Novosphingobium sp. G106: one gene and its partner. Each later gene encodes a partner of the first gene's protein in a complex. Links are inferred from orthologs where the notes say so. Each region holds a gene or a part of one and is shown on either strand. Other genes may lie near its edges.

Region 1 (5,272 bases):
TCGCGCCGCTGTCACGCCATATCGCCCGCCGCGCGCTGGCCGCGGCGGCTGCCTGGCCGGCCGAGCTGCGGCTCTCGCTCAACGTCACGCCCGCGGACCTTGCGGCGCCCAGCTATGCTGAAAAGCTCATGTCGATCGTGCGTGAAAGCGGGTTTCCGCCTGACCGGCTGACGCTCGAAGTCACCGAACAGGTCCTGCTCAGCGACGTCCACGCCGCGGCCAGGACGCTGGGCCAGCTCGCCGCTGAAGGCATGCGCGTCGCACTCGACGATTTCGGCGCGGGCTTCTGCAACTTCCGCTACCTGAAGCTGCTGCCGCTGGACTACCTCAAGCTCGACCGCTCGATGGTCGACGGCATCGCCGAACAGAACCCGCGCGACCTCGCCGTTCTGCGCGCGATCGTCGCCATGGCCGGCGCGCTGGACCTCCAGGTGATCGCCGAGGGCATCGAGACCGAAGCCCAGCGCCTGCGCATCACCGAGGAAGGATGCGCCTTCTACCAGGGCTTCTTGCGGGCGAAGCCGATGGGGACGGGGGAGTTCTTGGCGCTGGCAGAGGCCTAGGCCGCTGCCTTCTTCGCGATCGCGCTCAGCCCCTTGGTCAGCTGCACCAGCCCGTTGAGCCGCGCCTTGGGATCGCCCCAGACACGTGTCACCACCAGCTTGCTGTCGGGCCGTAGCTTGATCGTGCCCTGGAGGCGCTCGGCATAGGCGATGAGGCCCATCGGGTCGGGGAACTGGTCGTTGTGGAAGCTGACCAGCGCGCCTTTTGCGCCGACGTCGATCTTGGCGATGTTGGCTTCGATCGCCTGGCGCTTGATCTCGATCAGCTTGATCAGGTTCTCGGTCGGCGAAGGCAGCGGGCCGAAACGGTCGATCATTTCGGCCGAGAGCGATTCGATTTCCTGCTGGTTCTCCGTGTCGTTGAGCCGGCGGTAGAGCGCCATGCGCACGGCGAGGTCGGGCACGTAGTCCTCGGGGATCATGATCGGCGCGTCGACGGTGATCTGCGGGGACAGCGCCGACCGTTCGCGCTCCAGCCCCATCTCGCCGGCCTTGGCCGCGAGGATCGCGTCCTCGAGCATCGACTGGTAAAGTTCGAAGCCGACCTCGCGGATATGCCCCGACTGCTCGTCGCCCAGCAGATTGCCCGCGCCGCGGATGTCGAGGTCGTGGCTGGCGAGCTGGAAGCCGGCGCCGAGGCTGTCGAGGTCGCCGAGCACCTTGAGGCGCTTCTCGGCGACCTCGGACAGTGCCTTGTCGGCCGGCGTGGTCAGATAGGCATAGGCGCGCAGCTTGGCGCGGCCGACGCGGCCTCGGAGCTGATAGAGCTGAGCCAGGCCGAAACGGTCGGCGCGGTGGATGATGATCGTGTTGGCACTGGGGATGTCGATCCCGCTTTCGACGATCGAGGTCGACAGCAGCACGTCGTACTTGCCTTCGTAGAAGGCGCTCATCCGCTCCTCGACCTCGCCGGCGCCCATCTGGCCGTGGGCCGAGATGTATTTTACCTCGGGCACGGCCTTGTGCAGCCAGTCCTCGATCTCGGCCATGTCGGCGATGCGCGGGACGACGATGAAGCTCTGGCCGCCGCGGTGATGCTCGCGCAGCAGCGCCTCGCGCATGACCATCTCGTCCCATTCCATGACGTAGGTGCGCACGGCGAGACGGTCGACCGGCGGGGTCTGGATGGTCGAGAGTTCGCGCAGACCCGACATCGCCATCTGCAGGGTGCGCGGGATTGGCGTGGCGGTGAGCGTCAGAACGTGGACGTCGGTGCGCAGCTGCTTGAGGCGTTCCTTGTGGTTGACACCGAAGCGCTGCTCCTCGTCGACGATGACGAGGCCGAGCCGTTTGAAGCTGACCGACTTGGCCAGGATCGCGTGGGTCCCGACGACCACGTCCATCGTCCCGTCGGCGGCCTTGGCGCGGGTTTCCTTGGCCTCCTTCTCGGGCACGAGCCGCGAGAGGCGCCCGATATTGAGCGGGAAGCCGGCGAAGCGCTCGGAGAAGCCCTTGTAGTGCTGGCGGGCGAGCAGGGTGGTCGGCGCGACGACCACGACCTGCTGGCCAGCCATGGCCGCTACGAAAGCCGCGCGCATCGCGACTTCGGTCTTACCGAAACCGACGTCGCCGCAGACCAGGCGGTCCATCGGCTTGCCTTCGGCCAAGTCCTTGAGCACGTCCTCGATAGCGTGCTCCTGGTCGTCGGTCTCTTCCCAGGGGAAGCGGTCGACGAACTGGTCGTAGGTCGCCTGGTCAGGCAGCAGCACCGGCGCCTGGCGCAGCGCCCGCTTGGCCGCGGTCAGCAGCAGTTCGTGCGCGATCTCGCGGATGCGCTCCTTGAGCCGCGCCTTGCGCCGCTGCCAGGCCTCGCCGCCGAGCTTGTCGAGCGCGACGCCCTCGCTCTCGCTGCCATAGCGCGAGAGGACGTCGATGTTCTCGACCGGGATGTAGAGCTTGTCGCCGCCGGCATAGGTCAGCATCACGCAGTCGTGCGGGCTTTTGCCCACGGGGATCGACTGGAGGCCTTCGTAGCGGCCGATGCCGTGGTCCATATGGACGACGAGATCGCCCGGGGTGAGCGCCGAGAGCTCGGCGAGGAAGGCGTCGGCGTCCTTCTTGCGCTTCTTGCGGCGGACGAGCCGGTCGCCGAGGATGTCCTGCTCGGTGACGAGGTCGATCTCGGCATTGGCGAAGCCGGTTTCGAGCGGCAGGACCAGCGCGACCGGGCGGCCCTTGGCGGCGAGGCCGAGCGCTTCCTGCCAGCTATCCGCCAGCGCCGGTTCGACTTTCCCGGCTTCGCTGAGGATCGCCGCCAAGCGTGCGCGGCTGCCTAGCGAATAGGCGGCGATCAGCGCCTTCTTGCCCGACTTGCTGACCGCTTGCAGGTGCTTTGCAGCGGCCTCGTAGACGTTGTCGCCCGAACCCCCCGAACTTCTGGCGCGTTCAGGGGCGAAGTCGCGGCCGCTGGTGAAGCCGAAGTCGACCGCCTTGGCGCTTTCGGGCTGGGCGAAGATGTCGGCGCGGTGGACCGGCCAGCCGGAGAGCTGCGCGTCGATTTCCTCGCGCGTCAGGTAGAGCGCTTCGGGTTTCAGCGGGCGGTAGGAGCCCGGCGCCTTGCCTGACGTGTCCGTCCTTGCGGCGAAATAGTCGGCGATGTCGGTCAGCCGCTCGTCCTCGGCGCCCTGAGCCGAGCTGTCGATGACGATGAGGTCGTCAGTCGACAGGTGGTCGAACAGCGTGACCATGCGGTCTTCGAACAGCGGCAGCCAGTGTTCCATGCCCGCGAGCCGGCGCCCGTCGCTGACGGCCTGGTAGAGCGGGTCCGAGGTCGCGTTTGCTCCGAACAGCTCGCGGTACTGCGTCCGGAACCGCTTGACGCTGGTCTCGTCGAGCAGGGCCTCGCTGGCAGGGAGCAGCAGGTGTTCCGGCACCGTCCCGGTCGAGCGCTGGGTGTTGGGATCGAACAGCCGCAGCGTTTCCAGCTCGTCCCCGAAGAAGTCGAGCCGCAGGCCCTGTTCGAGGCCCGAGGGGAAGATGTCGAAGATCGATCCGCGCACGGCGAACTCGCCGGCGTCGGCGACGGTGTCGGTGCGCGAATAGCCCTGGCGCTGGAGCAGCGCGATCAGGCTCTCGCGGCCGATCTCCATGCCCGGCTTGAGCAGTCGCACCGATTCGCGGATGCGGAACGGGGTCAGCACGCGCTGGAGCAGGGCGTTGATCGTGGTGACGAACAGCTGCGGGCCACCAGCCTTGGCTTGCAACCGGTGCAGCGCGGAGAGGCGCTTGGCGCTGACCGACAGCGCCGGGCTGGCGCGGTCATAGGGCAGGCAGTCCCAGGCGGGAAACTCGACGACGTCGAGTTCAGGCGCGAAATAGGCCGCGGCATCGGCGATGGCGCGCATCGCCGCATCGTCGGGCGCGACGAAGACGGCACGGCCCTTCGCGGCGCGCGCAAGGTCGGCCAGGACCAGCGGCTGCGCGCCGCGGGCGATGGCCGACAGCGTCAGCGGCGTCTTGGCGGAAAGGATGCGGTTGAGATCGGGCATCGAACGAGGTCAGCGGGGAATTTCGACGTAATCCAGCTTTTGTATCAGCGACATGAGTTCGCCGGCGTAACGCTCGGGAACTTCCGCAGTGCCAAGGGCCCAGGCGAGAATGTCGTGGTCTTCCTCTTCGATCAATTCCTCGAACCAGACGATCTCCGTCTCGGACCAACCGGCGTGGAAGCGGTCGAAGAAGCAGCCGATCATGTAGTCGGCCTCGCGCGTGCCGCGGTGCCAGGCGCGGAACTTGATGCGGTTCAGGCGGTCTGAAGTCATGGCTGGCGGGTAGGGGAACTTCGCTACCCACACAAGACCGTCACCCCTGCGGAGGCCGGGGCCCAACCGACGTTGCATCGTCGCATCTTCCGTTTCAAGAGGAGAGGTTGGCTGGACCCCTGCCTTCGCAGGGGCGACGGCTGGATTGTTGGGCAGGGCAAGCTATAGCCGCTCCATGCGTCCCGATCGCCTGAATCCCCTTTTCGCCGAAACCTCGGGCCTCAAGGGCGTCGGCCCGCAATTGGCCAAGCCGCTGGAGAAGCTCGGTCTGACGCGGGTCAAGGACCTGGCCTATCACCTGCCCGATCGCTTCGTGCAGCGCCGCGCAGTGGCGATCTCGACGAGGTGAGCGTCGGCGAGAACATCATCGTTGCGCTGACGCCCAATGATTACCGCAGCTCCGCCGGGCGTGGGCCGTTCCGCGTGCTGGCGGCGGACGCGATCGGCAACGTGGTGTCGCTGACCTATTTCGGCCGTAACGGCGGCTGGGCCAAGAAGCAGTTGCCGCTGGGCGAGACGCGCTGGATCGCCGGGCGGCTCGATCAGTACGGCCAGATGCAGCAGATCGTGCACCCCGATCACGTCTCCGAAGAGAGCGTCGGGCTCGGGCAGTTGTGCGAGCCGGTCTATCCCTTGTCCGAAGGCCTGACCCAGGGGCGTGTCGCCGCGCTCGTCCAGCAGGGACTGGCGGCGCTCACCGACCTGCCTGAATGGATCGAGCCCGGCCTGCTCGCCAAGCAGAAGTGGCCGACCTGGCGCGAGGCGCTGCTGCTCGCGCACAAGGACGAGCACCACGAGGCGCGCGAGCGGTTGGCCTACGACGAATTGCTGGCGAACAGCCTCGCGCTGATGTTGGTCAAGAACGCCAACCGTGCGCAGAAGGGCACACCGCTGCAGGGCGACGGGCGGTTGCGCGCCAAGCTTTCGCTGCCCTTCGGCCTCACCGGC
Region 2 (4,722 bases), 5.0 Mb from region 1 along the record:
CTACGCCCGCGCCCATGAGTCCAAGCGCGGCGCGGCGGTTAAGGGTGTCGATGTTCATGGTGCTCTCCCGGGAAGCCATCCGCGCCTGCGGTTTTCCGCCCGGCGCTATCGCACGGGAAGATGGGTCATCCGGGGAGCCGGAGCAAGAGGATAGTGAACGCTATCCTCTTGCCTGGGACGGTCAGGGCGCCTTGTGGAGCTGACCGCGGATCGCGCCGTTCGGGAAAGCGGCGTTGTGGACGTTGACGTAGTAGCCGGTTGGGTTGTCCATCAGCTTCATCGCGAGGTCCATCGTCACCGCGGCGCATTTGACCGCGACGCCGTTGATGGGCGGGTCGAGCATGACCACCGGCGGGCCGCTGACCCCGACCGCGCCCGAATGGACGTGCGCGGCGGTGGCGGTGTCGATCTTGTCGGCCTTGAGCTCGTAGCAGAGCTGGTTGTGCGCGGCATTGAGCTTGGCGGTGAAAGTGCCGGTGCCGTCGGCGTCGGCGGGCGGGACTTCGGAAGCGCCGGTAAGCGTGGCGTTGAACACCGCCGCGGGAATGTCGCTGGCGGGTGCGACCGGGCTTTGGGCCGCCGCGGGTGCGGTGGCCAGCGCGCCGGCAAGGGCGATCATCGCGATAGGCTGTCTCATGGACTCCCCTCCTCGGAAGTGGCCGGCGCCGCGCGGATATGGGGTCCTTGCGGAAGATCGATGCGGGGGATCGCGCCGGCCTGACGCGATAACGCGCGGGGGTAGGTTCGGTTCCTTTGATCCTCCCCTGCGAGGGGGAGGTGGCAGTCGCGTCGCGACTGACGGAGGGGTATCACCCTATCCTGAGAGCGGGACACCCCTCCACCACCCGCTTCGCGGGCGGTCCCCCTCCCCTTGCAGGGGAGGTTCTTACTCCGCGGCCACCCTGCCCCGTTCCAGCAGCGGCGCGAGGTAGTGGCCGGTGAAGCTGCGCGGGTTGGCGGCGACCTGCTCGGGCGTGCCCTCGGCGACGATCTCGCCGCCGCGCACGCCGCCTTCGGGGCCGAGGTCGATGATCCAGTCGGCGACCTTGATGACGTCGAGGTTGTGCTCGATCACCACGACCGAATTGCCCTGGTCGACCAGCCGCTGCAGCACTTCGAGCAGCTTGCGCACGTCCTCGAAGTGCAGGCCGGTAGTCGGCTCGTCGAGGATGTAGAGCGTCTGCCCGGTCGAGCGCCGGCTGAGCTCCTTGGCCAGCTTGACCCGCTGCGCCTCGCCCCCCGACAAGGTCGTCGCCTGCTGGCCGACCTTGACGTAGCCCAGGCCGACCTCGTTGAGCATGTGCATCTTCTCGCGGATCGGCGGGACGGCCTTGAAGAACTCCTCGGCATCCTCGACCGTCATGTCGAGCACGTCGGCGATCGAGTGGCCCTTGAACTTCACTTCCAGGGTCTCGCGGTTGTAGCGCTTGCCGCCGCATTCCTCGCAGGTGACGTAGACGTCGGGCAGGAAGTGCATCTCGATCTTGATCAGCCCATCGCCCTGGCACATCTCGCAGCGGCCACCCTTGACGTTGAAGCTGAACCGCCCCGGCTTGTAGCCGCGCGCCTGGCTTTCGGGCAGGCCGGCGAACCAGTCGCGGATCTGGGTGAAGGCGCCCGTGTAAGTCGCGGGGTTCGAGCGCGGGGTGCGGCCGATCGGCGACTGGTCGATCTCGATCACCTTGTCGCAGTTCTCGAGCCCGGTGATGCGGTCGTGCGGGCCCGCGATCACGCGCGCGCCGTTGAGCGTGCGCGCGGCGCCGGCATAGAGCGTGTCGATCGTGAAGCTCGACTTGCCCGAGCCCGAGACGCCGGTGATGCAGCAGAAGGTGCCGAGCGGGATGCTCGCAGTGACGTTGCGCAGGTTGTTCGCCCGCGCGCCCTCGACCGTGATCTTCTTCTTGTTGCCCTTGCGCCGCTTGGCCGGGATCTCGATCGCCCGCGCGCCGGTCAGGTACTGGCCGGTCAGGCTGTTCGGGTTCGACAGGATATCCTGCAGCGTGCCCTGGGCGACGATCTCGCCACCGTGGACGCCCGCACCGGGGCCAAGGTCGACCACGTGGTCGGCATGGCGGATCGCGTCCTCGTCATGCTCGACGACGATCACCGTGTTGCCGAGATCGCGCAGGCGCTTCAGGGTTTCGAGCAGCCGGTCGTTGTCGCGCTGGTGGAGGCCGATCGAGGGTTCGTCGAGCACGTAGAGCACGCCCGACAGGCCCGAACCGATCTGGCTGGCCAGCCGGATACGCTGGCTCTCGCCGCCCGAGAGCGTACCTGAAGTGCGGTCGAGGTTCAGGTAGTCGAGCCCGACATTGTTAAGAAAACCAAGGCGTTCGTTGATTTCCTTGAGAATGGCATGAGCGATCTGCTTCTGCGTCGGGTTCAGCTTTTCCGCGAGCGTCGAGAACCAGGCATAGGCATCGGCGACCGAGCGCCGCGTCGACATCGAGATGTCCTCGCCGGCGATCTTGACCGACAGCGCCTCGGGCTTGAGCCGCGCGCCGTGGCATGTCTCGCAGGGCTGCGCGGTCTGGTACTTCGACAGCTCCTCGCGCATCCAGGCGCTCTCGGTCTGGAGCAGGCGGCGGTTGAGATTGCCGATGACGCCTTCGAAGGCCTTGTCGACCGTGTAGCTCTTCTTGCCGTCGATGAAAGTCAGCGGGATCTTCTTGCCGCCGGTGCCGTGGAGGATGATCAGCTTCACCTCGCCCGGCAGGTCCTGCCAGGGCGTGGTCAGGTCGAAGCCATAGGCCTTGGCCAGGCTGGCGAGCACCTGCATGTAATAGGGGCTCGGCGGGTTCGACTTGGCCCAGGGCACGATCGCGCCCTGCTTGAGCGTCAGCGCCTCGTTCGGCACGACCATCTGCGGATCGAACAGCAGCTTCTCGCCGAGCCCGTCGCAGGCCGGGCAGGCGCCCATCGGCGCGTTGAACGAGAACAGCCGCGGCTCGATCGATTCCAGCGTGAAACCCGAGACCGGGCAGGCGAACTTTTCGCTGAAGACGATGCGGTTGGGCGGTAGGCCGGTGCCTTTCATCGCCCCGCCCGTGACGTTGGCACCGCCGGCCTGCTCTTCCTCGCGCCCCGGCACGACGCCCTCGGCGAGATCGACATAGGCCAGCCCCTCGGCCAGCTTCAGCGCCTGCTCGAATGAGTCCGCCAGACGCGTCTCGATGCCCTCGCGCACGGCGAGGCGATCCACCACGACCTCGATGTCGTGTTTGTACTTCTTGTCGAGCGCCGGTGCGGCCTCGATCTCGTACATCTCGCCGTCGATGCGCACGCGCGTGTAGCCGGCCTTCTGCCACTCGGCCAATTCCTTGCGGTACTCGCCCTTGCGCTGGCGCACGACGGGCGCGAGCAGGTAGAGCCGCGTACCTTCGGGCAGCGCCATGACCCGATCGACCATCTGGCTCACGGTCTGCGCCTGGATCGGCAGGCCCGTGGCCGGCGAATAGGGAATGCCGACGCGCGCCCAGAGCAGGCGCATGTAGTCGTAGATCTCGGTCACCGTCGCCACGGTCGAGCGCGGGTTGCGGCTCGTGGTCTTCTGCTCGATCGAGATCGCGGGCGAGAGGCCGTCGATATGCTCGACATCGGGCTTCTGCATCATCTCGAGGAACTGGCGCGCATAGGCGCTCAGGCTCTCGACATAGCGCCGCTGCCCCTCGGCATAGATCGTGTCGAAAGCCAGGCTCGACTTCCCCGAGCCCGACAGCCCGGTGATGACGATCAGCTTCTCGCGCGGCAGCGCCACGTCGATGCCCTTGAGATTGTGCTCGCGCGCACCGCGCACGGTAATGTGAGTCAGCGACATAGCGTGGCGGTGTTCCAGATTTGTTCGATTCGGGCAAGGGGCGGCGGCGCGGCGGGCGAGGCGGCCGGAACCTATGTGGGAAGGCTCCGGAATGGATGCAACACGCATGTGACGGCGACTTTGGCATTGCGAATGACTGACCGCTTCGTTAGCCCCAAAAACGGGCCTAAAATCAGGGGGAGCGCTGCGGTGGTTCAGCCGAGCGGAGCAATTGTGAGTCTGGCAACAGGGGCGGAGAAAGACGTGGTCTTCTCCCCGGACGGCAGCAAGCTTTACGTATCCAGCGGTGGGACGGTCACTGCCTACAGCGTGGCCAGCGGTGCCGTGACGGCGACATGGGCCGTCGGCACACAACTCGGCGGCATGGACGTGTCGACCGACGGCCATTACCTCGTCGCGACCGAACTTACCTATGGCCCTACGGTTTCCAGCACCGACAATCCTTGGGGAACCGCGCGCGACGTTTCGGTCTATCGGCTGGACCTGACGACGGGCGTGACCACGACCTTCACTACCAAGGCCGAGGGCTACGACGCCAACTTCTTCGATGCTTCGTTCACTTCGACGGGCAAAGTCCTGCTGACCCAGAATTTCCTGGGCTCGGGCTGGATGCCCCTGACGACGCTGGATTTCACTACCGGCACCTTCACCCGCGACACGTCGAGCTTCGCCCAGGATGGGACGCTGACTGCAACGGCCAACAAGTCCGAGATACTCCACCTGCCCTCGAACATTTCCGATGCGCCACTGTTCATTCATGACGCATCAGGCGCCGTCATCGCCTCGCACCAGGGCTACGCCGACAATGTCTCCGGCTACAACGGCGGCGTTCAGGCGATTTCTTCGTCGGGCAACCTGATTGTCCAGGGCGTCGGGCTCAATGTCTACGACGGTAGCCTGCACTA

What was found. The genes of interacting proteins can lie anywhere in the genome.
Region 2: the proteins of mfd (region 1) and uvrA are in contact, whole or in part, in a crystal structure (PDB 4DFC), measured with the Escherichia coli proteins. The link is inferred for Novosphingobium sp. G106 from one-to-one orthologs.

Annotation. Positions count from the first base shown.
Region 1 is NZ_JAHOOZ010000001.1:1,086,126-1,091,397, forward strand. What follows is about bases 360-4,385. They hold mfd (transcription-repair coupling factor), read right to left. Parts: upstream 4,052-4,385; coding sequence 560-4,051; downstream 360-559. Other genes in these bases: KRR38_RS05110 (EAL domain-containing protein), read left to right, coding at 360-563; KRR38_RS05120 (succinate dehydrogenase assembly factor 2), read right to left, coding at 4,061-4,324. Outside these bases: more of KRR38_RS05110, read left to right, coding at 1-359. UniProt on the Escherichia coli protein: Couples transcription and DNA repair by recognizing RNA polymerase (RNAP) stalled at DNA lesions. Mediates ATP-dependent release of RNAP and its truncated transcript from the DNA, and recruitment of nucleotide excision repair machinery to the damaged site.
Region 2 is NZ_JAHOOZ010000001.1:6,093,007-6,097,728, reverse strand. Bases 687-4,162 are described here. They hold uvrA (excinuclease ABC subunit UvrA), read right to left. Parts: upstream 3,818-4,162; coding sequence 887-3,817; downstream 687-886. Other genes in these bases: KRR38_RS29740 (calcium-binding protein), read left to right, coding at 4,061-4,162. Outside these bases: KRR38_RS29755 (hypothetical protein), read right to left, coding at 1-58; KRR38_RS29750 (CHRD domain-containing protein), read right to left, coding at 182-637; more of KRR38_RS29740, read left to right, coding at 4,163-4,722. UniProt on the Escherichia coli protein: The UvrABC repair system catalyzes the recognition and processing of DNA lesions. UvrA is an ATPase and a DNA-binding protein. A damage recognition complex composed of 2 UvrA and 2 UvrB subunits scans DNA for abnormalities.